3 regions of the Halomonas sp. I1 genome follow, and region 3 is predicted to be linked to each of the others. Evidence: predicted binding sites of a transcription regulator. Region 3 holds the regulator's gene; each other region holds the start of a gene.

The links. The regulator sigma-54, encoded in region 3, starts transcription at its own class of promoters, with help from an activator protein. The targets are predictions, from matches to a motif close to TGGCACNNNNNTTGCTNT.
Region 1: RSO41_RS02285 (P-II family nitrogen regulator) is a predicted target of sigma-54. The motif match lies at 4,186-4,203, and genes of this name have one in related genera.
Region 2: RSO41_RS16365 (urease accessory protein UreD) is a predicted target of sigma-54. The motif match lies at 2,812-2,829, and genes of this name have one in related genera.

Annotation. Positions count from the first base shown of each region.
Region 1 is NZ_JAVXUS010000001.1:497,723-504,516, forward strand. Features, by position in the region: gene RSO41_RS02265 (thiamine pyrophosphate-binding protein) at 1-458, shown strand, start outside; gene RSO41_RS02270 (DcaP family trimeric outer membrane transporter) at 625-1,839, shown strand; gene glnK (P-II family nitrogen regulator) at 2,011-2,349, opposite strand; gene RSO41_RS02280 (ammonium transporter) at 2,499-3,740, opposite strand; gene RSO41_RS02285 (P-II family nitrogen regulator) at 3,786-4,124, opposite strand; gene RSO41_RS02290 (accessory factor UbiK family protein) at 4,417-4,761, shown strand; gene RSO41_RS02295 (YifB family Mg chelatase-like AAA ATPase) at 4,854-6,359, shown strand; gene RSO41_RS02300 (hypothetical protein) at 6,368-6,794, opposite strand, start outside.
Region 2 is NZ_JAVXUS010000020.1:41,770-48,563, reverse strand. Features, by position in the region: gene ureC (urease subunit alpha) at 1-1,058, opposite strand, end outside; gene RSO41_RS16375 (urease subunit beta) at 1,055-1,423, opposite strand; gene RSO41_RS16370 (urease subunit gamma) at 1,454-1,756, opposite strand; gene RSO41_RS16365 (urease accessory protein UreD) at 1,874-2,770, opposite strand; gene urtE (urea ABC transporter ATP-binding subunit UrtE) at 3,011-3,709, opposite strand; gene urtD (urea ABC transporter ATP-binding protein UrtD) at 3,709-4,548, opposite strand; gene urtC (urea ABC transporter permease subunit UrtC) at 4,545-5,678, opposite strand; gene urtB (urea ABC transporter permease subunit UrtB) at 5,685-6,794, opposite strand, start outside.
Region 3 is NZ_JAVXUS010000023.1:46,062-52,855, forward strand. Features, by position in the region: gene RSO41_RS17175 (calcium/sodium antiporter) at 1-232, shown strand, start outside; gene RSO41_RS17180 (KpsF/GutQ family sugar-phosphate isomerase) at 272-1,258, shown strand; gene RSO41_RS17185 (KdsC family phosphatase) at 1,274-1,831, shown strand; gene lptC (LPS export ABC transporter periplasmic protein LptC) at 1,835-2,419, shown strand; gene lptA (lipopolysaccharide transport periplasmic protein LptA) at 2,416-2,946, shown strand; gene lptB (LPS export ABC transporter ATP-binding protein) at 2,943-3,668, shown strand; gene RSO41_RS17205 (RNA polymerase factor sigma-54) at 3,850-5,271, shown strand; gene hpf (ribosome hibernation-promoting factor, HPF/YfiA family) at 5,373-5,684, shown strand; gene RSO41_RS17215 (PTS sugar transporter subunit IIA) at 5,691-6,170, shown strand; gene rapZ (RNase adapter RapZ) at 6,222-6,794, shown strand, end outside.

The DNA of each region.
Region 1 (6,794 bases), on a different contig from region 3:
TCGAGCGGCCCTTGACCAATATCCATTCACTCGCGGGTGCCATCGGTCAGGGACTGGCCACCGGCATCGGCTGCGCCGTGGGCGCCGAGGGCCGCAAGGTGGTCACCGTGGTCGGCGACGGCGGCCTGATGCTGATGGTCGGGGAGTTGGCCACGCTGGCTCAGGAAGGCCTCGACATGACCCTGGTGGTGATGAACGACGGCGGCTACGGCGTGATGCGCGGCATCCAGGACAAGTACTTCGAGGGCCGCCAGTACTACAACGACCTGCATACGCCGGACTTCATGGCCATGGCCGACGCCCTGGGCCTGCCGTGCTGGAAGGTCAGCCATGGCGACGACTTCCAGGCCGTGCTGGCCGAGGCCGTCGGTCAGCACGGCCCGGCGGTGGTCGAGGTGGACATGACGCGGGTGGGACCGCTCGAGTTCTCCGGCCCTCCCCAGAAGACGCTTTATTGAACCGGCGGGCGCGCGTCGTGGTTTTGCTGAGCCTGCGGCGTTGTCCTTTCGTTCATCGGGCAAGAGGAGGTTACGGGACATCCAAGTGCCTATAGAGAGTTTCTAGCGACTGCATCCCACGTCACTTTGCTAGCGACGTACAATCACAACAAACGAGAGTTGTATCATGATATATAAAAAGACGCTGATGCTGGCAGCACTGTTGCCGGTAGGGCTGACTAGTGCCACGACATCCCAGGCCTTCGATGTGGTACCGGCTGGCGAGCCCGTCGTGACGGGCGAGCCGAGCCGCGTCGGAGCGCCCTGGAACCATCGCAGCACCTTCAACATTCCCGGCACGAACACCGATATTGCCTTCGGGGGTTATGTCAAGTTCGATGCGCTTTATGACTTTGATTACAATCTGGGAGAGATTACTGATCCACTGGCAACTGCCAGCGAGGACAATGCCACCGACGGCAAGACGACGTTCACTGCACAAGAAACGCGCCTCAACTTTCGCACCCAGACCCAGACCGATTTCGGTATGCTGAATACCTATTTCGAAGGTCATTTTGCCCCCGACAACAAGTTCAACCTGCGCCATGCCTACGGCGAGTACAACGGCTTTCTGGCCGGCCAGTCCTGGACCAATTTCATGTTTTTTCTGGGGACACCGAGGATCCTCAAGCTGGGTGGACCGATCGGCTATGCCACCGGCCGCCCCGAACAGGTGCGCTATACCCATGAGTCAGGGGGGAACACCTTCGCGGTGGCCCTCGAGAACCCGGAGTACTCGGTATCCGATCTCGGCCCCGGCGGTGCCGTCGACGAGAATACCGAGCTGCCGGACCTGACGCTGCGTTACCGCTACAAGCGCAATTTCGGTGTTTCCGGCGTGGTACGCCAGGTCTCCACCGATTCGGCTGTCAACGGGCAGGACGAGAGTGCGACCGGCTACGGGGTGGCCGCCCAGGCGGCGCTGCCGATGAACAACACCACGCTCAAGGGCAACTTGATGGTAGGCAGTGGCCTGGGCGGCTACCTGGACTATGTGCCGGCGTCCGGTGCCAAGTTCCGTGCGCCCGATGCCTATCTGGCTGCCGATGGGTCGCTCGAGACCGTCGATATGCGCAGCTATGGCGTTTCCCTGGATCACCGCTGGAACAGTGACTGGTCGAGCTCCATCGGCACCTCACGAGTTCATCAGGACCTGCCGGATGACGCGCCGGCCTTCCAAGGGATGACCGACACCGTGCAGTTTTCCCATGTGAACCTGATCTGGGACGTGAACGAGCGTCTGGCAGTGGGCATGGAATACCAGTACGTCGACCTCGAAAGGGTCAGTGGCGAGAAAGTGGATGCCAGTCGCCTCCAGGCCAGTGCCAAGTTCCAGTTCTGATCCCCCCGGCGACGCCGGGAGCTGTGAGCCGTAAGACGTAAGAACGCCCGGACATTGTCCGGGCTGGAAGCTTGAAGAAACCCAGCTGCGAGAAACGAGTCACGAAAGTCAACCCCGGCTCCGAACGACTCGTTGCTCGCCGCTCGGGACTCGTATGCTTTCTCTTCGAGCTTACACCGCGTCCTTGTCGGTTTCGCCGGTGCGGATGCGGATGACCTGTTCGAGCGGCGTGACGAAGATCTTGCCGTCGCCGATCTTGCCGGTATTGGCCACTTGGGTGATGGCGTCGATGACCTGCTCGGTCATGTCGTCATCCACCGCGACCTCGAGCTTGACCTTGGGCAGGAAGTCGACCACGTATTCGGCACCGCGATAGAGCTCGGTATGGCCCTTCTGGCGGCCGAAGCCCTTGACCTCGGTGACGGTGATGCCCTGGACGCCGATCTCGGAGAGTGATTCGCGTACGTCGTCGAGCTTGAACGGCTTGATGATGGCGGTCACCAGTTTCATGGTCTTGTCCTCGCGTGGTTCGTGTGCCGGCGGCGCCGCACGCCGCCCTTGCTGGCCTCATTGTGACAGAGCATACACCCGCTGCGAACAGAATAAAAAAGCCCCCTTGCGGGGGCCAGTGGAGCACGCCAGCTCACTCGGGGGTCGCCTCATTTCTTGGCGACGTTGAACTCGGGGTAGGCTTCGAGACCGCATTCGGCCAGGTCGACGCCTTCGTATTCTTCTTCTTCGCTGACCCGGATACCCATCACGGCCTTGAGGATCAGCCAGACGATCAGGCTGGCCACGAATACCCAGATGAAGATGCCGAGGATGCCGATGATCTGGGCGCCGAAGCTGGCACTGCTGTTGGACAGCGGTACCGCCAGCACCCCCCAGATCCCGACCATGCCGTGGGCGGAGATGGCACCGACCGGATCATCGAGCTTCAGCTTGTCGAGGCTGACGATGGAGATGACCACCAGCAGGCCGCCGAACCCACCGATCAGGGTGGCACCCAGGGCGCTGGGCGACAGCGGGTCGGCGGTGATGGATACCAGGCCGGCGATGGCGCCGTTCAGTGCCATGGTCAGGTCGGCCTTGCGGAACCAGGCCTTGGCCAGGATCAGGGCGGCGATCACGCCCCCGGCGGCGGCTGCGTTGGTGTTGACCAGTACCTGCGCCATGTTGTTGGCGGACGCCACATCGGACACCTTCAGCTCGGAGCCGCCGTTGAAGCCGAACCAGCCCAGCCACAGGATGAAGGTACCCAGTGTCGCCAGCGGCATGTTGGCGCCCGGAATGGCGTAGATGGCCCCGTCCTTGCCATATTTGCCCTTGCGGGGGCCGAGGACCAGCACGCCGGCCAGCGCGGCGGAAGCGCCTGCCATGTGCACGATACCGGAGCCGGCATAATCGGAGAACCCGATCTCGGCCAGCCAGCCGCCGCCCCAGGTCCAGTAGCCGGAGACCGGGTAGATGAAACCGGTCAGAATCACGGTGAAGATCAAGAAGGCCCAGAGTTTCATGCGTTCGGCGACCGCACCGGAGACGATCGACATGGCGGTGGCCACGAACACGACCTGGAAGAAGAAGTCGGCGCGGGCGGAGTAATAGGGAGCGTCGTCACCGCCGGCGGTCACCGCGTCCACGGTATTCTCGCCACCCAGCAGAAAGCCCAGGCTGGGCAGGACGCCGCCGGCACTGCTGGAGTACATGAGGTAGTAGCCCACCAGCAGGTACATGGTACAGGCGATGGCGAACAGGGCGATGTTCTTGGTCAGGATCTCGGCGGTGTTCTTGGAGCGGACCAGGCCGGCCTCGAGCATCGAGAAACCGGCGGCCATCCACATCACCAGGGCGCCGCAGATCAGGAAGTAGAACGTATCGAGCGCATAAGCAAGCTCTGTCATGACAAAGGTCTCCGTATCGGGAACAGGCAGGAAGGCGGTCGGCGATCAGACGGCGTCGGCGCCACGCTCGCCGGTGCGGATGCGGATGACGTCTTCCAGCGGGGTCACGAAGACCTTGCCATCGCCGATCTTGCCACTGTTGGCGGCATTGCAGATGGCATCCAGCACGGTATCCAGGCGGTCGTCATCCACCGCGACCTCGACCTTGACCTTGGGCAGGAAGTCGACGACGTATTCGGCGCCGCGATATAGCTCGGTATGCCCCTTCTGGCGACCGAAGCCCTTGACCTCGGTGACGGTGATGCCCTGTACGCCGTTGTCGGCGAGTGCTTCGCGGACATCGTCGAGCTTGAAGGGCTTGATGACGGCGGTAATCAGCTTCATCCCGGTTCTCCCTTGTTCGGTGAGCGCGGCACGTTGCCGCGCGGTGCATGCTTGTCCTGGTGTAGCGCAAACCGTGCCAGGTTCTCTGATAGTCCTTTTTTTTCATTAACCTGTGGCATGAGAATGCCGACTGGCACCGGAAGCGGTGCAAGGTGGCATGGGCGTTGTGCACTGGTTTGGTGCTTCGTCTGCGCTGCCGTGCCCCAGAAGGTGGCGGTCGGGAAGAATGCGGTGAGAGGACGCCTTGCGTATCCTGTCGGGAGGTTCCCTACTATCGTTCAGGAGAAGCAGCATGGTCAGCCAGGATCGCATCGGCCGCTTGGCTCAGCAGATCGGTGAGCGCCTTCAAGGTGCCTCTCAGGCTCCGGAAGACGTACAGAAAGGCGTGCAGCAGGTGGTAAAGGGCGCCTTCGATCGTCTCGAGCTCGTCTCACGGGAGGATTTCGACATCCTGATGGATGTCCTGCAGCGAACTCGAGGGCGAGTCGAAGCCCTGGAGAAGCAGGTCGCCGCCCTGGAAGACGCGCTGGATGCCTCTGCCGCCACCGTCGACGAGGAGGCCGAAGAGGTCCGGGAAGCCGCGACGGGCCCCGATTCCCCCGAGGAGGATGCCGGCGCCGGTGAGACCGGGCGGTGACCCGGCGGGCGTACTCCGTGCCACTGGTCTAGCCTGAGAAGGCGAGACAAGGACGTCACATCCGGACAAAACAGAGGCGCGAGGGAACGCCGATGACGCTGGCGATTGTTCGCACTCGGGCAGGCCTGGGCCTGGAGGCGCCCGAGGTGCTGGTCGAGGTCCATCTATCCAATGGCCTGCCGGGCATTACCCTGGTCGGGCTGCCGGAAACCGCCGTCAAGGAAAGCCGTGAGCGGGTGCGCAGCGCCCTGGTCAATGCCGGCTTCGAGTTTCCGCTGCGGCGTATCACCCTGAACCTGGCGCCCGCCGACCTGCCCAAGGACGGCGGGCGTTTCGACCTGCCGATCGCCCTGGGCCTGCTGGTCGCTTCGGGGCAGATTCCCCCTGAGGCTCTGGCGGAGCTGGAGTGCGTTGGCGAGCTGGCGCTGGACGGTAGCCTGCGCCCGGCGAGTGGTGTGCTGCCGCTGGCCATGGCCTCGCGGCAAGCGGGACGTCGCTTGATCGTGCCCCGTGCCAACGCCGACGAAGCGGCCCTGGCCGGTGACCTGGAGGTGCTGCCCGCCGAGCATTTGCTGGAGGTGGTGGCTCACTTGCTCGGGCAGGAGCCCATCGCCGTCCACCGGTTGCAGGCGCCCCCTCGGCGGGATGCATCGGAGCCGGATCTGCGCGAGGTCAGGGGGCAGCACCAGGCGCGTCGGGCCCTGGAGATCGCGGCGGCGGGCGGGCATAACCTGTTGTTCGCCGGTCCACCGGGCACCGGCAAGACCATGCTGGCCAGCCGCCTGCCCGGCATCCTGCCGCCGCTCGGTGAGGACGAAGCGCTGGAAGTGGCGGCGGTGCGTTCGGTCAGTGGCCTGCCGCTGGCGGAACAGTGGGGGCGTCGACCCTTCCGGGCCCCACATCACACCGCGAGCGCCGTGGCACTGGTCGGCGGCGGTTCGCGCCCCAAACCGGGGGAAATCTCTCTGGCGCACCATGGTGTGTTGTTTCTCGATGAACTGCCGGAGTTTTCGCGGCAGGTGCTGGAAGTGATGCGCGAGCCCATGGAGTCCGGGCAGATCCATATCGCCCGAGCGAGCCACGAACGTCGCTACCCGGCGCGCTTCCAGCTGGTGGCGGCGATGAACCCTTGCCCCTGCGGTCACCTGGGTGACCCTCGCCAGGCGTGTCATTGCACGGCGGCGCAGATTCAGCGCTATCAGGCGCGGTTATCGGGGCCTCTGCTGGATCGCATCGATCTGCAGGTCGAGGTGCCGAGCCTGCCGGCAGACCAGTTGACATCCCGTGAGCCTGGCGAAGACTCGGCGACGGTACGCCAAAGGGTCCTGGCGGCGCGCGAGCGCCAATGGGCGAGGGGGGCGCTCAATGCTCACCTGGCAGGCCCCGACCTGGAGGCCGCTTGTGCACTGGGCGCCGAGGATCGCGCCTGGCTCGCCGAAGTGCTGGAACGGCTGCAGCTCTCGGCGCGCGCCTTCCACCGGGTGCTGCGGGTGGCCCTGACCCTCGCCGACCTGGCCGGAGCGGGGCGACCCGATCGCGAGCATCTGATCGAAGCCATCGGCTATCGCCAGCTCGACCGGCTGCTCAAGGGCGGCTGAGGCCAGGGCTACAGGGCGGTCGCGTCGAGAGCGCCGTCGATGTGGGTTTCCCACAATACCTGGTCACGGCCGGGGCGTCGCAGGGAAAGGGTCAGACGGTAGGGCAGCAGCTCGCGGTCGGAGAGTTGCAGGCGTGGCGCCGAGGCACTCAGGCGGCTGTCGAGGCGCCACTGATTGCGTCCCGCACCCTCGGTGAGGGAGGGACGCCAGTCAAGCACCTGAGGACCGTCGTCGAGCCCCAGCAGGGCACGGGTCAAGCTTTCCATCAGGCGTTCATCGGAGAGGCCCAGTTCAGGGTCGACCGCCGGCATGGCCAGTAGCAGCACCTGGTCGGTGGCCGGACTGGGCAGGGTCGGCGAGGCGGCCACCTGCTCGGCGACGCGCTCGCCTAGCCCGAACAGCGCCTGGCGCACGGTCTCGGGGCGCTCCGGAGTG
Region 2 (6,794 bases), on a different contig from region 3:
AGGATGTCCTCGGCGGCGATGGTCTCGCGACGAATCCGCGAATCGGCGAAGGCCACGTCCTCGGGAATCGACGGATCCAGGTGGTGGCAGACCATCAGCATGTCCAGGTGCTCGTCGATGGTGTTCACCGTGTAGGGCCGGGTCGGATTGGTAGAGGACGGCAGCACGTAATCGAGGGCACAGGCAGTGAGAATGTCCGGGGCATGCCCGCCCCCGGCGCCTTCGGTGTGATAGGTATGGATGCCACGCTCGGCGAAGGCCGCCAGGGTATCTTCGACGAATCCCGATTCGTTCAGGGTGTCGGTGTGAATGGCGACCTGGACGTCATATCGCTCGGCCACGCTCAGGCAGTTGTCGATGGAGGCCGGGGTGGTGCCCCAGTCCTCGTGCAGCTTGAGGCCCATGGCGCCCGCCTCGATCTGGGCGTCGAGCGCCTCGGGCAGGCTGGCGTTGCCCTTGCCGAGCAGGCCGATGTTCATCGGCAGTTCATCCACGGCCTGGAGCATGCGGCCGATATGCCAGGCCCCTGGTGTACAGGTCGTCGCATTGGAGCCGGTTGCCGGTCCCGTACCGCCACCCAGCATGGTGGTGACGCCGCTGGCCAGCGCTTCTTCCACCTGTTGCGGGCAGATGAAGTGAATATGCGCGTCTATGTGGCCGGCAGTGAGGATCTTGCCCTCGCCGGCGATGATCTCGGTGCCGGGACCGATGACGATCTGTACATCGGGCTGAATATCGGGGTTGCCGGCCTTGCCGATGGCCGCGATGCGCCCGCTCTTCAGCCCCACATCGGCCTTGACGATGCCCCACCAATCAAGGATCAGGGCATTGGTGATCACGGTATCCATCACCGCATCGTCATGCCGCTGGCTCTGCCCCATGCCATCACGGACCACCTTGCCACCGCCGAACTTGACCTCGTCGCCGTAAGGCGCGGCATCGCTCTCCACTTCGATCCACAACTCGGTATCGCCGAGACGCACTCGATCTCCGGTGGTGGGACCGTACATATCGGCATAGGCCTGACGACTGACCTTGTTCGGGGTCGTATCGGTCATGACGTCTCTCCCCTGCCAGCGTCGACGGATGGGGAAATTCGCGCGGCAGCGGACGCACCAGAGAGCGACCCCATCACCTCGCCGCGAAAACCGAAGACATGCCGGCTGCCGACATAGGGAATCAGCGTGACATCGCGGCTCTGCCCCGGCTCGAAGCGAATCGCCGTGCCGGCGGCTACGTCGAGACGGTACCCTCGTGCCTTGTCGCGATCGAAGACCAGCGCCGGGTTGGCCTCGGCGAAGTGGTAGTGGGAACCGACCTGAATCGGTCGATCGCCGGTGTTGGCCACCTCGAGGGTGACGCGTTCACGTCCCTCGCACAGCGCGATCTCGCCGTCCTGCAACTGGTATTCACCGGGAATCATGTTGTGGCTCCTTTCCTCACGCCTTCCCCCTCACACAATGGGGTCATGGATAGTGACCAGCTTGGTTCCATCGGGGAACGTCGCCTCCACCTGCACCTGCTCGATCATCTCGGGCACCCCTTCCATGACGTCGTCACGCCCGAGAATCTCCCGCCCTTCGCTCATCAGGTCGGCCACGCTGCGGCCGTCTCGGGCGCCCTCCATGATCTGGCAGCTGATCAACGCCATGGCCTCGGGATAATTCAGCCGGAGGCCGCGCTCACGCCGGCGCTCCGCCAGCAGGCCCGCCGTGAACAGCAACAGCTTGTCCTTGTCTCTGGGGGTCAGTTCCATCGCAATCTCCTCAAGATGTCAGAACGGCGCTTCGAGCTTCGAGCTTCGAGCTTCGAGCTTCGAGCTTCGACAAGATGATGTTCGGTGCTCGAAGCTCGTCACTGAGGCGAAGCCTCGTCAGGTTCTCCAGATCCTCGGTTCCTGGGCCCTGCGACCCACCAGCCGAGGCCGCAGCACGTCCCGGGCATGTCGGCACAGATCCCAGGCCTCGTTGCGCGCATTCCCCAGGTAACGCAACAACAGGACACCGTTGCGGGTCGTGACGGCCCAGCGAGGCGAGCCGCTCACCTCATCACGCAAGGCTGCAACCGCCTCGGCAGCGTCTTCTTCCGAGAATCCTGCCGCCCAGAGCGAGGCTTGAACCGTGGCGCCCCCCTGCCCCCAACGGCCATGAAAGCGGGGATGCTCGGGCGCCAGGGGTTGCCGTTCCAGCCACAGCGGACGCCCTTCCCGCGTCAGGTGAAAGCGTTGTTCCAGGCGGCCCGAGGTAAAGGGCAGATCGCTAGCCGGGCGACCCAGCGCCAGTATCTCCCAGCCCAGGCAGCGGGCATTGCCGGTGAGCTCGATGGTGGTGACCTGCTCGCCCCGCGAGCCATCGAAGGCGATGGTTTCCTGAGGCAGCCACTCCAGCACGCCGTCATCGGCGACCTCGAGTCGGGTGTGCTGCCGCCAAGGAACGCCCTGGCTGTCGGCGCGGTAGAGCTTGTTGGCGGCTGGCGTCGTCAATAACGCCCGGGTGCCGCGCCCCACCTCGACATCGATGTTCAATGCATCGCCACTGACCACGCCCCCGGGCGGATGCAGCAGGTAGACATGGCAGGCAGCCTTGCGCCGCCCTTCCGGATAGAAGGGTCGCTGGACCCGCAATGGCCCCCGGTGACGCGCCCGGGACAGGCAGGTCACGGTATCCCGTGCCGCAAAGCCGAGATCCAGCGACGCCACCCAGCGGCGGCCGGCATCGAAACGATGGCCCGACTCGGGGTAATGGGAAATGGCACGCGGGAAGACCGTCATCGACAAGGGTCCTGTGAATCCGATGGCTATTGCTCTTACCCTCAGCAAGTCACGTACCAACTTGGTGAAATCAACAAAAAAATATTTTAAATCAACATCATATTTTGTACACAAAGAAGTGTCCGCCCGCCGGCTTGCACCACTGACGCCGACACACGGAAGGGGTATCGCACCATCCGGGTGCGGAAGATCGAGGAGCGCACCGTCATGAAGCAACGCCTGTCCGGCATTCCCCGTCGTCTAGACACTCAGGTGCTCCTTGATCAAGGCATCGGAAAGATCGCCGATTCCGCCACGCGCCACTGTCCGGCCACGGTCCAGGATCGTGAAGCGATCGGCATACCGGCGCGCAAAGGGCAACTTCTGCTCCACCAGCAATACCGTCAGGCCATCCTCGGCGATCAGCCGGCGGATCACCTCGCCGATCTGGGTGACGATATTGGGCTGGATGCCCTCCCCAGGCTCGTCGAGAATCAACAGGCGCGGCTCCAGTACCAGGGCACGGCCGATGGCCAGCTGCTGCTGCTGACCGCCGGAGAGATCACCCCCACGGCGATGCTTCATCTCCTCGAGCACCGGGAATAGCTCATGGACGCGCTCGGGGATGGTTCGCCGACCATCGCCACGGGCGGCCAGGCCGGTTCGCAGATTCTCCTCGACGGTGAGCAGCGGAAAGATCTGCCGCCCCTGGGGCACATAGCCGATACCCAGCCGGGAGCGGTCCTCCACCCGTCGGCGAGTCAGTTCCGTGTCGTCGGCGTAGCGGATGTTCCCGGAAACCACCGCGACCTCGCCCATGACCGCCTTCATCAGGGTGGTCTTGCCCACGCCGTTGCGGCCCATCACACAGGTGCACTGCCCTGCCGGCACCTCCAGGTCCAGGTCCCACAGCGTATGGCTCTCGCCATAGTACTGGTTCAGCTTGTCGACGCTCAGCATCAGGCCGCCTCCTCCTCGGCACCCAGGTAGACCTCGATCACCTTCGGATCATTGGAGACCGTGTTCATGCTGCCTTCGGCCAGCACGCTGCCCTGATGCAGCACCGTCACGGTGCGGGCAATAGAACGCACGAAGCCCATGTCATGCTCGACGACGACCACCGACTGCTTGCCCTTGCCGGCCAGGCCGGTGAGCAGTTCGGCGGTACGCTCCATCTCCTGCTCGGTCATGCCGGCCACCGGCTCATCGACCAGCAGCAGTCGCGGCCGTTGCATCAACAGCATGCCGATCTCCAGCCACTGCTTCTGTCCGTGGGAGAGAATGCCCGCCGGCGCGTGACGCAACTCGACGAGACCAATGGTCGCCAGCACTTCCTCGATGCGGTCACGTCCTTCGCCGGTCAGGCGTGCGGTCAGCGTGGGCAGGACCCGTTTGTCGGCGGCCATGGCCAGCTCCAGGTTATCGAAGACCGTCAACGCCTCGAAGACCGTGGGCTTCTGGAACTTGCGACCGATCCCGAGGCTGGCGATCTCCGGCTCGTTCAGGGTCAGCAGGTCATGGCGGCTGCCAAACCACACCGAGCCGCTGTCGGGCCGGGTCTTGCCGGTGATGATGTCCATCATGGTGGTCTTGCCGGCGCCGTTGGGACCGATGATGCAACGCAGCTCGCCATCGTCGATGGTCAGGTTCAAGTCATCGATGGCCCTGAAGCCGTCGAAGCTGACATTGACGTCCTCCAGGTAGAGGATGGGGCCGTGGCGCACATCCACCGGAGAGTGCGCCGGCGCCAGGAAATCGAAGACGCGCTCCCGGTCGGCCAGGGATTTGAGGATGTTCATGCGGTGCTTTCCCCCGTGGTCGGTTGGGTCGTCGCGGCATGGCCTGCACGACGCCAGGGACGAAGACTCAGCAGGCCGGCGATGCCCCTGGGCAGGAAGACGGTGACCAGCACGAACATGCCGCCCAGGGCGAACAGCCAGGCATCGGGCATCACCCCGGTGAATACCGTCTTGGCATAGTTGACCAGCAGCGCGCCGATCACCGCCCCGTAGAGGGTCGCGCGGCCACCCAGCGCCACCCATAGCACCACCTCGATGGAGAAGATCGGCGAGAACTCGCTGGGATTGATAATGCCCACCTGGGGCACGTAGAGGGCGCCGGCCAGCCCGGCGAGCATCGCCGAGACCACGAAGACGAACAGTTGGAAGCGCTCGACTCGGTAGCCCAGAAAGCGTGTGCGTGCCTCGGCATCGCGGCAGGCCACGCTGACTCGGCCCAGCTTGCTGGCGACGATCGCCCGACACAGTACATAGCCCAGCGCCAGCGCAATACCGGTGGCAAGGAACAGGCCCAGCCGGGTGCCATCGTTTCTCAGGTCGACGCCCAGCAATTCGCGAAAGTCGGTGAGGCCGTTGTTGCCGCCGAAGCCCATCTCGTTGCGAAAGAAGGCCAGCATCAGGGCAAAGGTCATGGCCTGGGTGATGATCGACAGGTAGACGCCGGTGACCCTCGAACGAAACGCCAGGAAGCCGAACACCAGGGCCAGCAGGCCCGGCGCCAGCAACACCATCAAAAAGGCGAACCACGGCGTGTCGAAGCCCAGCCAGTACCATGGCAAGCTTTCCCAGTTCAGGAACACCATAAAGTCCGGCAGTATCGGATCGCCATAAGTGCCCCGATCACCGATCTGGCGCATCAGGTACATGCCCATGGCATAGCCTCCCAGGGCGAAGAAGGCGCCATGGCCGAGACTCAGAATGCCCAGATAGCCCCATACCAGGTCGACGGCCACCGCGAGCAACGCATAGCTCAGATACTTGCCGAGCAGTGTCACCGTATAGGTGGAAACATGCAGCGGATGGCCTGCCGGCACGGCCAGGTTGAGCAGGGTGACCAGTCCCAGTGCGGCCAGCAGGATGCCCAGGAACCGTCGAGTCGAGTGTTCGGAAAAAGGTCGTGTCAGCCACATGATGGTCTAGCCCTCCGCCGCCCGGCCCTTCTGCGGAAAGAGTCCGCGGGGGCGTTTCTGAATGAACAGGATGATGAACACGAGCACGACGATCTTGGCCAGCACCGCACCGGCCCAGGGCTCCAGCACCTGGTTGATGACGCCCAGCGACAGGCCCGCCACCAGGGTGCCCCAGAGATTCCCCACGCCGCCGAACACCACCACCATGAAGGAGTCGATGATGTAGTTCTGGCCCAGGTTGGGGCCCACGTTGGTGAGCTGCGAGAGCGCCACCCCGGCCAGCCCCGCCACCCCGGAGCCCAATGCGAAGGTCAGGATATCCACCCGGGTGGCGCGGATGCCCATGGCACGTGCCATGGCGCGGTTCTGGGTCACCGCCCGCACCTCGAGCCCCAATCGGGTACGACGCATGACCAGCATCAGGCCGGCGAACACCACCAGGGCAAAGCCCAGAACATAGAGCCGGTTGAGGGTCAGCGAGAGGCCCTCGTTGAGCATCAAGGAACCGCTCATCCATTCCGGCGTGACCACCGTGCGGTTCTGCGGGGAGATGACCGTGCGCACCAGCTGCTGCAGGATCAGGCTGACGCCGAAGGTGGCCAGCAGCGTCTCCAGCGGCCGCCCCTTGAGGAACTGGATGACGCCTCGTTCGATGGCCACCCCGGCCAGCGCCGCCACCAGGAAGCCGGCAGGAATCGCCAGCAGCAGCGCCAGACCCGGCTGGCCGGGCAGCAGCTGTTGCATGGCCCAGGTGGTATAGGCGCCGAGCATGATCAGTTCGCCATGGGCCATGTTGATCACGCCCATCACGCCGAAGGTGATGGCCAGACCGATGGCCGCCAGCACCAGCACCGAGCCAAGTGAAAGCCCGAAATAAAGCGTCTCCAGGCCGCGATTGAGCATCATCTTCTGCTCGATATCGGCCAGGGCCGAGGTCGCGGTGGCAGCGAGCTCGGCATCCTCGCTGCGACTGGCGGCATTCAGCGCCGAACGGACTCGGGAGTTGAGACTGCCGGCCAGGACATCCACCGCCGCGGCATCGCCCTCCTCCAGACGGTGGATGGCCAGCGCTTGCTCGAGCAGGCGACGCACCTCGGCGTCCTCCTCCTTGCCGAT
Region 3 (6,794 bases):
CAACATGCTCGCCGTGCTCCCCGTGCCTGCACTGATGCGCCCGGGGGCCACCGACCCCGCGGCAGCCGGACGCGACTACCCGGTAATGCTGCTGCTGACCCTGGCATTGGGCATGCTGCTGCTGTGGCAGCGCCACGGACAGATCAAGCGCCTGCCAGGCGCCCTGCTCGCCCTGGCGTATCTCGCCTATCTGGTCTGGCTGGGAAGCAGCCAGACCATCGCCGGCACCTGACCCTTGAGTGAAACCCCATGACGGGCAACAATCTCTGCCATGACTGACGCTACCTCTCCCTCCGCTCAGCTGCGTGCCAGCGCCACCCGCACCCTGATGCTGGAACAACAGGCCATCGGCGCCTTGATCGAACATCTCGACGATGATTTCGAACGTGCCTGCGAACTCATCCTGGCCTGCCCGGGCCGGGTCGTGGTCACCGGCATGGGCAAATCCGGCCACATCGGCGGCAAGATCGCCGCCACCCTGGCCAGCACCGGCACACCGGCCTTCTTCGTGCACCCCGGCGAAGCCAGCCACGGTGATCTCGGCATGATCACGCCGGGCGATGTGGTCCTGGCATTGTCACACTCGGGAGAGACCGCCGAAGTCACCGCCCTGCTACCGCTTCTCAAGCGACTGGGAACGCCATTGATCAGCATGACGGGGCGCCCGACCTCCACCCTGGGTCGCCATGCCGAAGCCCACCTCTACGCCGGCGTCGAGCGCGAGGCCTGCCCGCTCGACCTGGCCCCCACGTCCTCGACCACGGCCGCCCTGGCGCTTGGTGACGCTCTGGCCGTGGCCCTGCTCGAGACACGGGGATTCACCGCCGAGGATTTCGCCTTGTCTCATCCCGGCGGCAGCCTTGGCAAACGTTTGTTGCTGCGGGTCTCGGACCTCATGCACCAGGGCACCCGTCTCCCCAGGGTGGCATCCGGCAGCCCGTTGCGCGACGCCCTGCTGGAGATCACGCGCCAAGGTCTGGGCTTCACCTGCGTCGTCGACCCCGATGATCACCTGGTCGGCGTCTATACCGATGGCGACCTCCGGCGCACTCTCGACCAGCATGCCGACCTGAGCGGCCTCAAGGTCGACGACGTCATGACCGCACCAGGCAAACGTATCTCGCCCGACACCCTGGCCGCCGAGGCCGTCCGCATCATGGAAGACAACCGCATCACTGCACTGGCCGTGGTGGACGCCGACGGCCATCCTGTCGGCGCCTTGCACATGCACGACCTACTGGCCAGCGGCGTGATCTGACCCCAAGGAGTAGCCATGCGTCATGACGCCCCCTCGCTTCCCACGCACCTGCTCGACCGCTTGCGACAGGTACGCCTGCTGGCCCTGGATGTCGATGGCGTGTTGACCGACGGACGACTCTATTTCCAGGCCGATGGCGACGAGATCAAGGCCTTCCACACCCTGGACGGCCACGGCATCAAGCTGGTGCAGGGCGCCGGTATCGAGGTGGCACTGATCACGGGTCGTGACTCGCCGATGGTCAGCCGTCGCGCCGCCGCGCTCGGCATCTCCCACCTCCACCAGGGCATTTCACGCAAGCTCCCCGTGCTGCAACACCTCTGCGCGCGACTCGAGATCGAACTCGGCCAGGTCGCCTACTGCGGCGATGACATGCCCGACCTGGCGGCCATCCACCAGGCCGGCGTCGGCATCAGCGTCCCCGGCGCACCAGGCTATATACGCCGACATGCCGACTGGGTCACCGAGCGCGCCGGCGGACACGGCGCGGTACGCGAGATCTGCGACGTCCTGCTGCAGGCCCAGGGGCAATGGGATACCGTACTCGACACCTACCTGAACGATCAGGCCTGACCCATGCGACTACCACGCCCCGGTTTTCGCACCTGGCTTTTCTTCCTCCTGTTGCTTCTGGGCGGCGGCCTGGCCCTGCTCGACTCTCGCGACACCGATGCTCCCGGCCCGGTGCCACAGGATGCTGCCGGCGAACCGGACTACTACCTGGAAGACGTCGAGGCGACGCGTTTCGATGCCGAGGGGCGCCCCCACCAGCACCTGGTCACGCCACGCCTGGTGCACACGCCCGTCGACGACGTCACGCGCCTGGAAAATCCCGATGTCAGACTCCGCGACAATGATGGCCGACGCTGGCTCGCCCGAGCCGAGAAGGGCCGTCTGGAAACCGGCGGCAACCCTCTGGTGCTCGCTGGCGACGTCCACCTGGAGGCCCCCGAGGAACGCTGGCACCTGACCACCCGGACGCTGCACTACGATGCCGATACCGGCCATGCATGGAGCGACACGCCCACTACCGTGAGCCAGCCTCCTCAATCGATGCGAGGCCAACGGTTCGATGCCTGGCTCCATGACAATCGCGTTCGACTGACCGACAATGTCCGCGGCCACCATCCGCCGGCAACCGACGAGGACCCCGAGCCATGACGCGACAGTCCCTCGCCCCCCTGCTGGGCCTGACATTGACCATGCTGACGCTTGCTGCCCCCCCGGCACTGGCGCTGGAGGGTGACGCCAGCGCGCCGATTCAGGTCGAAGCCGACCGGCTGGATCTCGATGACCGTGCCGGCACCGCCGTCTATCAAGGCGATGTCCGCATCCAGCAAGGCAGCATGCGCCTGACCGGCGCACGAGTGGAAATCCGCCGCAACGACGCCGGCCAGTTGAGCCAGGCCATCGCCACCGGCGAACGTGCCTACATCGAACAGAAGCCCGCCCCCGACGAACCGCTGGTGCGCGGCTGGGGGCAGCGCATCGTCTACCATGTGGCCGAGCGCCGCATGGAGCTCGTCGATCAAGCCGAACTCCACCAGGGTGGCGACACCTTCGATGGCGGCTATCTGGAGTACTTCCTCGACCGCCGCGTGGTACAGGCGCGTTCCTCTGCCGAGGGCGTCGAAGGAAACCAGCGGGTACGCATGACCCTGGAACCCGAGCAACAGGATTCCCAATGAAAACGCTTCATGCTCGCCACCTGGCCAAGAGCTACAAGCGTCGCCGCGTGGTCCACGATATCAGCCTGGCGATCGGCCAGGGGCACATCATCGGCCTGCTCGGCCCCAACGGTGCCGGCAAGACCACCTCCTTCTACATGATCGTGGGCCTGGTCCGCGCCGATGCCGGCGAAGTCGCCATCGATGATCACGACCTGTCCGACGCCGCCATGCACGAACGCGCCCACGCCGGCATCGGCTATCTGCCCCAGGAAGCCTCGATCTTTCGCAAGCTGAGCGTGGCCGACAACATCATGGCCATCCTCGAGATGCGCAAGGACCTCGATCGCGCCGGCCGCCGAGCCCGCCTGGAGTCGCTGCTGGAGGACTTTCACGTCACCCACATCCGTGACAACGCGGGCATGACCCTGTCCGGTGGCGAGCGACGCCGAGTGGAAATCGCGCGCGCCCTGGCAACCGAACCCGATTTCATCCTGCTGGACGAGCCCTTCGCGGGCGTGGACCCGATTTCCGTCGGTGAAATCAAGGACATCATCCGCCAGCTAAAGGCACGCGGCATTGGCGTACTGATCACCGATCACAATGTTCGCGAGACGCTCGATATCTGTGATGGCGCCTACATCGTCGGCGACGGGCAGATCATCGCCGAAGGCAACGCCGAGGCGATCCTCGCCAACCAACGAGTACGTGACGTCTACCTGGGCCAGGATTTCCGGCTCTGAGTCGCCCCTGCCAAGCGCTGATGCGCCTCGTGGAATCACAACAAACTGATATAAAGAGAACTTTATCTCCGAGGCATGCTAATTGCCAATGGCATGATAATTGCTTTTAACAAGGCTTGCATGCGCCGACCCAGCGGACTAGGGTGGGGGTTTCTCGCACGTTGAGCGGATCTCTTTCCCTATGGCCATGAAGGCTTCCCTGCAACTGCGGCTCGGCACCCAGCTGACCATGACGCCCCAACTGCAGCAGGCCATCGCCCTGCTGCAGCTCTCCACCCTCGATCTTCGCCAGGAGGTCCAGCAGGCCCTGGAATCCAACCCCATGCTGGAGCTCGACGACGATTTCGGCGAACAGGCCGTCAGCGATGCCCCCGAGGATGACTGGGCCAGCGAGATTCCCGATGACTTGACCGTCGACAGCGACTGGTCCGACACCTACCAGGACGCCGGATTGGGAAGCCTGGGAGGCACCGGCAGTGGCGAAGCTCCCGACTTCGAGCGCCAGGCGGCCGGCCAGAGCCTGCAGGGCCACCTGGCCTGGCAACTGGCCATGAGCGGCCTGGACGAACGCGCGTCGCGTATCGCCGAGAGCCTGATCGACGCGGTCAACGACGACGGCTACCTGGACCAGCCTCTGGACGAGATCCGTGACGGCCTGCGCGCCCAGGGACTGGAAGGACTATCCAGTCGCGAAGTCGAAACGGTGCTGCTTCAAGTGCAGCAGTTCGACCCCACCGGCGTCTTCGCCCGCGACCTGCGGGAGTGCCTACTGCTGCAGCTTGCGGCCCTGCCCCAGGACACTCCCCGACTTCCTCAGGCTCGGCGTCTGGCCCGCCAGTTCCTCGAGGCGCTGGCCGGCGATGACCGGCGTCTGCTGAAACGACGCCTCAGCCTGGACGATGAGGCCCTCGACGAAGCCATCGCCCTGATCCGAGACCTCGACCCCCGCCCGGGCAGCGCCTTTGCCAGCGAGAGCGACGACTATGTCATTCCCGACCTGGTCGCCCGACGCACCGAAGATGGTTGGCAGGTCGAGCTCAATCCCGACGCCATGCCGCGCCTGCGCATTCAGCCCGACTATGCCGCCTTGATCCGGCGCGCCGACAAGAGCCAGGACAACCAGTTCCTCAAGGACCACCTCCAGGAAGCACGCTGGCTACTCAAGAGCCTGGCCAGTCGCAACGACACCCTTCTTCGGGTCGGCCGCGAGATCATGGTCCGCCAACTGGATTTCCTGGAACACGGCGAGGAGGCCATGAAACCGCTCATACTGGCCGACATCGCCCAGACCGTCGAGATGCACGAATCGACCATTTCCCGGGTGACCACCCAGAAATACATCCACACACCGCGTGGCGTGTTCGAGCTCAAGTATTTCTTCTCCAGTCATGTCGGCGGGGGCGACGATGCGCACTCCAGCACTGCCATTCGCGCCCGAATCCGCAAGCTCATTCAGGAAGAATCGACACGCAAGCCGCTTTCCGACAACAGACTTGTCACCCTGCTCGCCGAGGAAGGCATCGATGTGGCACGACGAACCGTGGCCAAGTACCGTGAATCGATGAACATCCCCTCCTCGAGCCAGCGCAAACGCCTTCGCTGAGCGTTTACCACGGGACGTCACCGACGGCATTGCGCAGGGGGTTTGCTCGACTCCAAAAAGGGTTACAATCGAGTCACCACCCAAGGAGCAAGGAGCGTGTCATGCAAGTCAACCTCACCGGCCATCATGTGGAATTGACCGACGCCCTGCGTGACTATGTCCAAGAGAAGCTCGCGCGCCTCGAACGTCATTACGACAACATCACCACCGTGCAAGTCACGCTCTCCGTGGAGAAAGAACGTCAACAGGCTGCCTGTACCCTGCATGCTGCTGGTGCCGACCTGCATGCCGAAGCAATGGACGGCGACATGTACGCCGCCATCGATGCCCTCGCCGACAAGCTCGATCGCCAGTTGGTGAAACACAAGGAAAAATCCCAGGCGCGCGCCCAGGGCGCCGCCGGCGCACGCTGACCCGTCATGACTCTGGAAACCATCCTTCCCCCCGAGCGCACCCTTTTCGATGTCCCCGGGGGGAGCAAAAAGCGCGTACTGGAATTCTTCAGCACCTTCATCGCTCAGAACACACCCAGCCTCGACAGTCAGGAGGTTTTCAGCCGACTGATCGGTCGCGAGCGTCTGGGCAGCACGGGCATCGGACACGGAGTGGCCATCCCCCACTCCCGCAACCCGCACTGCAAGGCCCCCATCGCCGGCTTCCTGAAGCTCGCCGACCCGATCGACTTCGATGCGGTCGACGGCGACCCCGTCGATCTGGTGTTCGTGCTGCTGGTTCCCGAGCAGGCCGACGACGCCCACCTGGCGTTGCTCGGCCAGGTCGCTGCCGTGATGAATGATGCCGACACACGCAATGCCCTGCGGCGCGCCGATAGCCAGCATGCCCTGCACGAACGACTCGTCGAGGCCATACGCCGGCAGGCGCCGGCCGAACACGACTGACGGCCCCCGTTCCCGGGCCATCCGGCCAGCCATTCGACCAGGAGATCCGCCATGCAGATCGTGATCATCAGCGGCCGTTCGGGCTCGGGCAAGTCGATCGCCCTGCAGGCGCTGGAGGATCTCGGCTTCTACGCTATCGACAATCTGCCGGCCATGCTGCTCGGCTCGCTGGTGGATGAGCTGCACGATGCCCAGGCACGCAGCTCCATCGCCGTCAGCATCGATGCCCGCAACCTGCCACATGCCCTGCAACGCTTTCCGACGCTACTCCATGAGTTGCGCGACAGGAAGGTTCAGTGTCAGGTGGTCTACCTCACCACCGATGCGCGCATCCTGCTCGAACGCTACTCGGCCACTCGACGACGCCACCCGTTGACCCGCAACAACCGGATGACGCTGGCCGAGGCCATCGACCAGGAAGAAGCTTCCCTGGCAGACATCCGCGACCTCGCCGACCTGGTGATCGATACGTCACGACTCTCGGTGCATGACCTGCGCGGCCGCCTCGCCGACCAGGTGGCCGACCGCGGACAGGAAGCCCTGGCCTTGACCATCGAGTCCTTCGGCTTCAAGCGCGGTGTTCCCCTCGACGCCGATATCGTCTTCGATGCGCGCTGCCTGCCG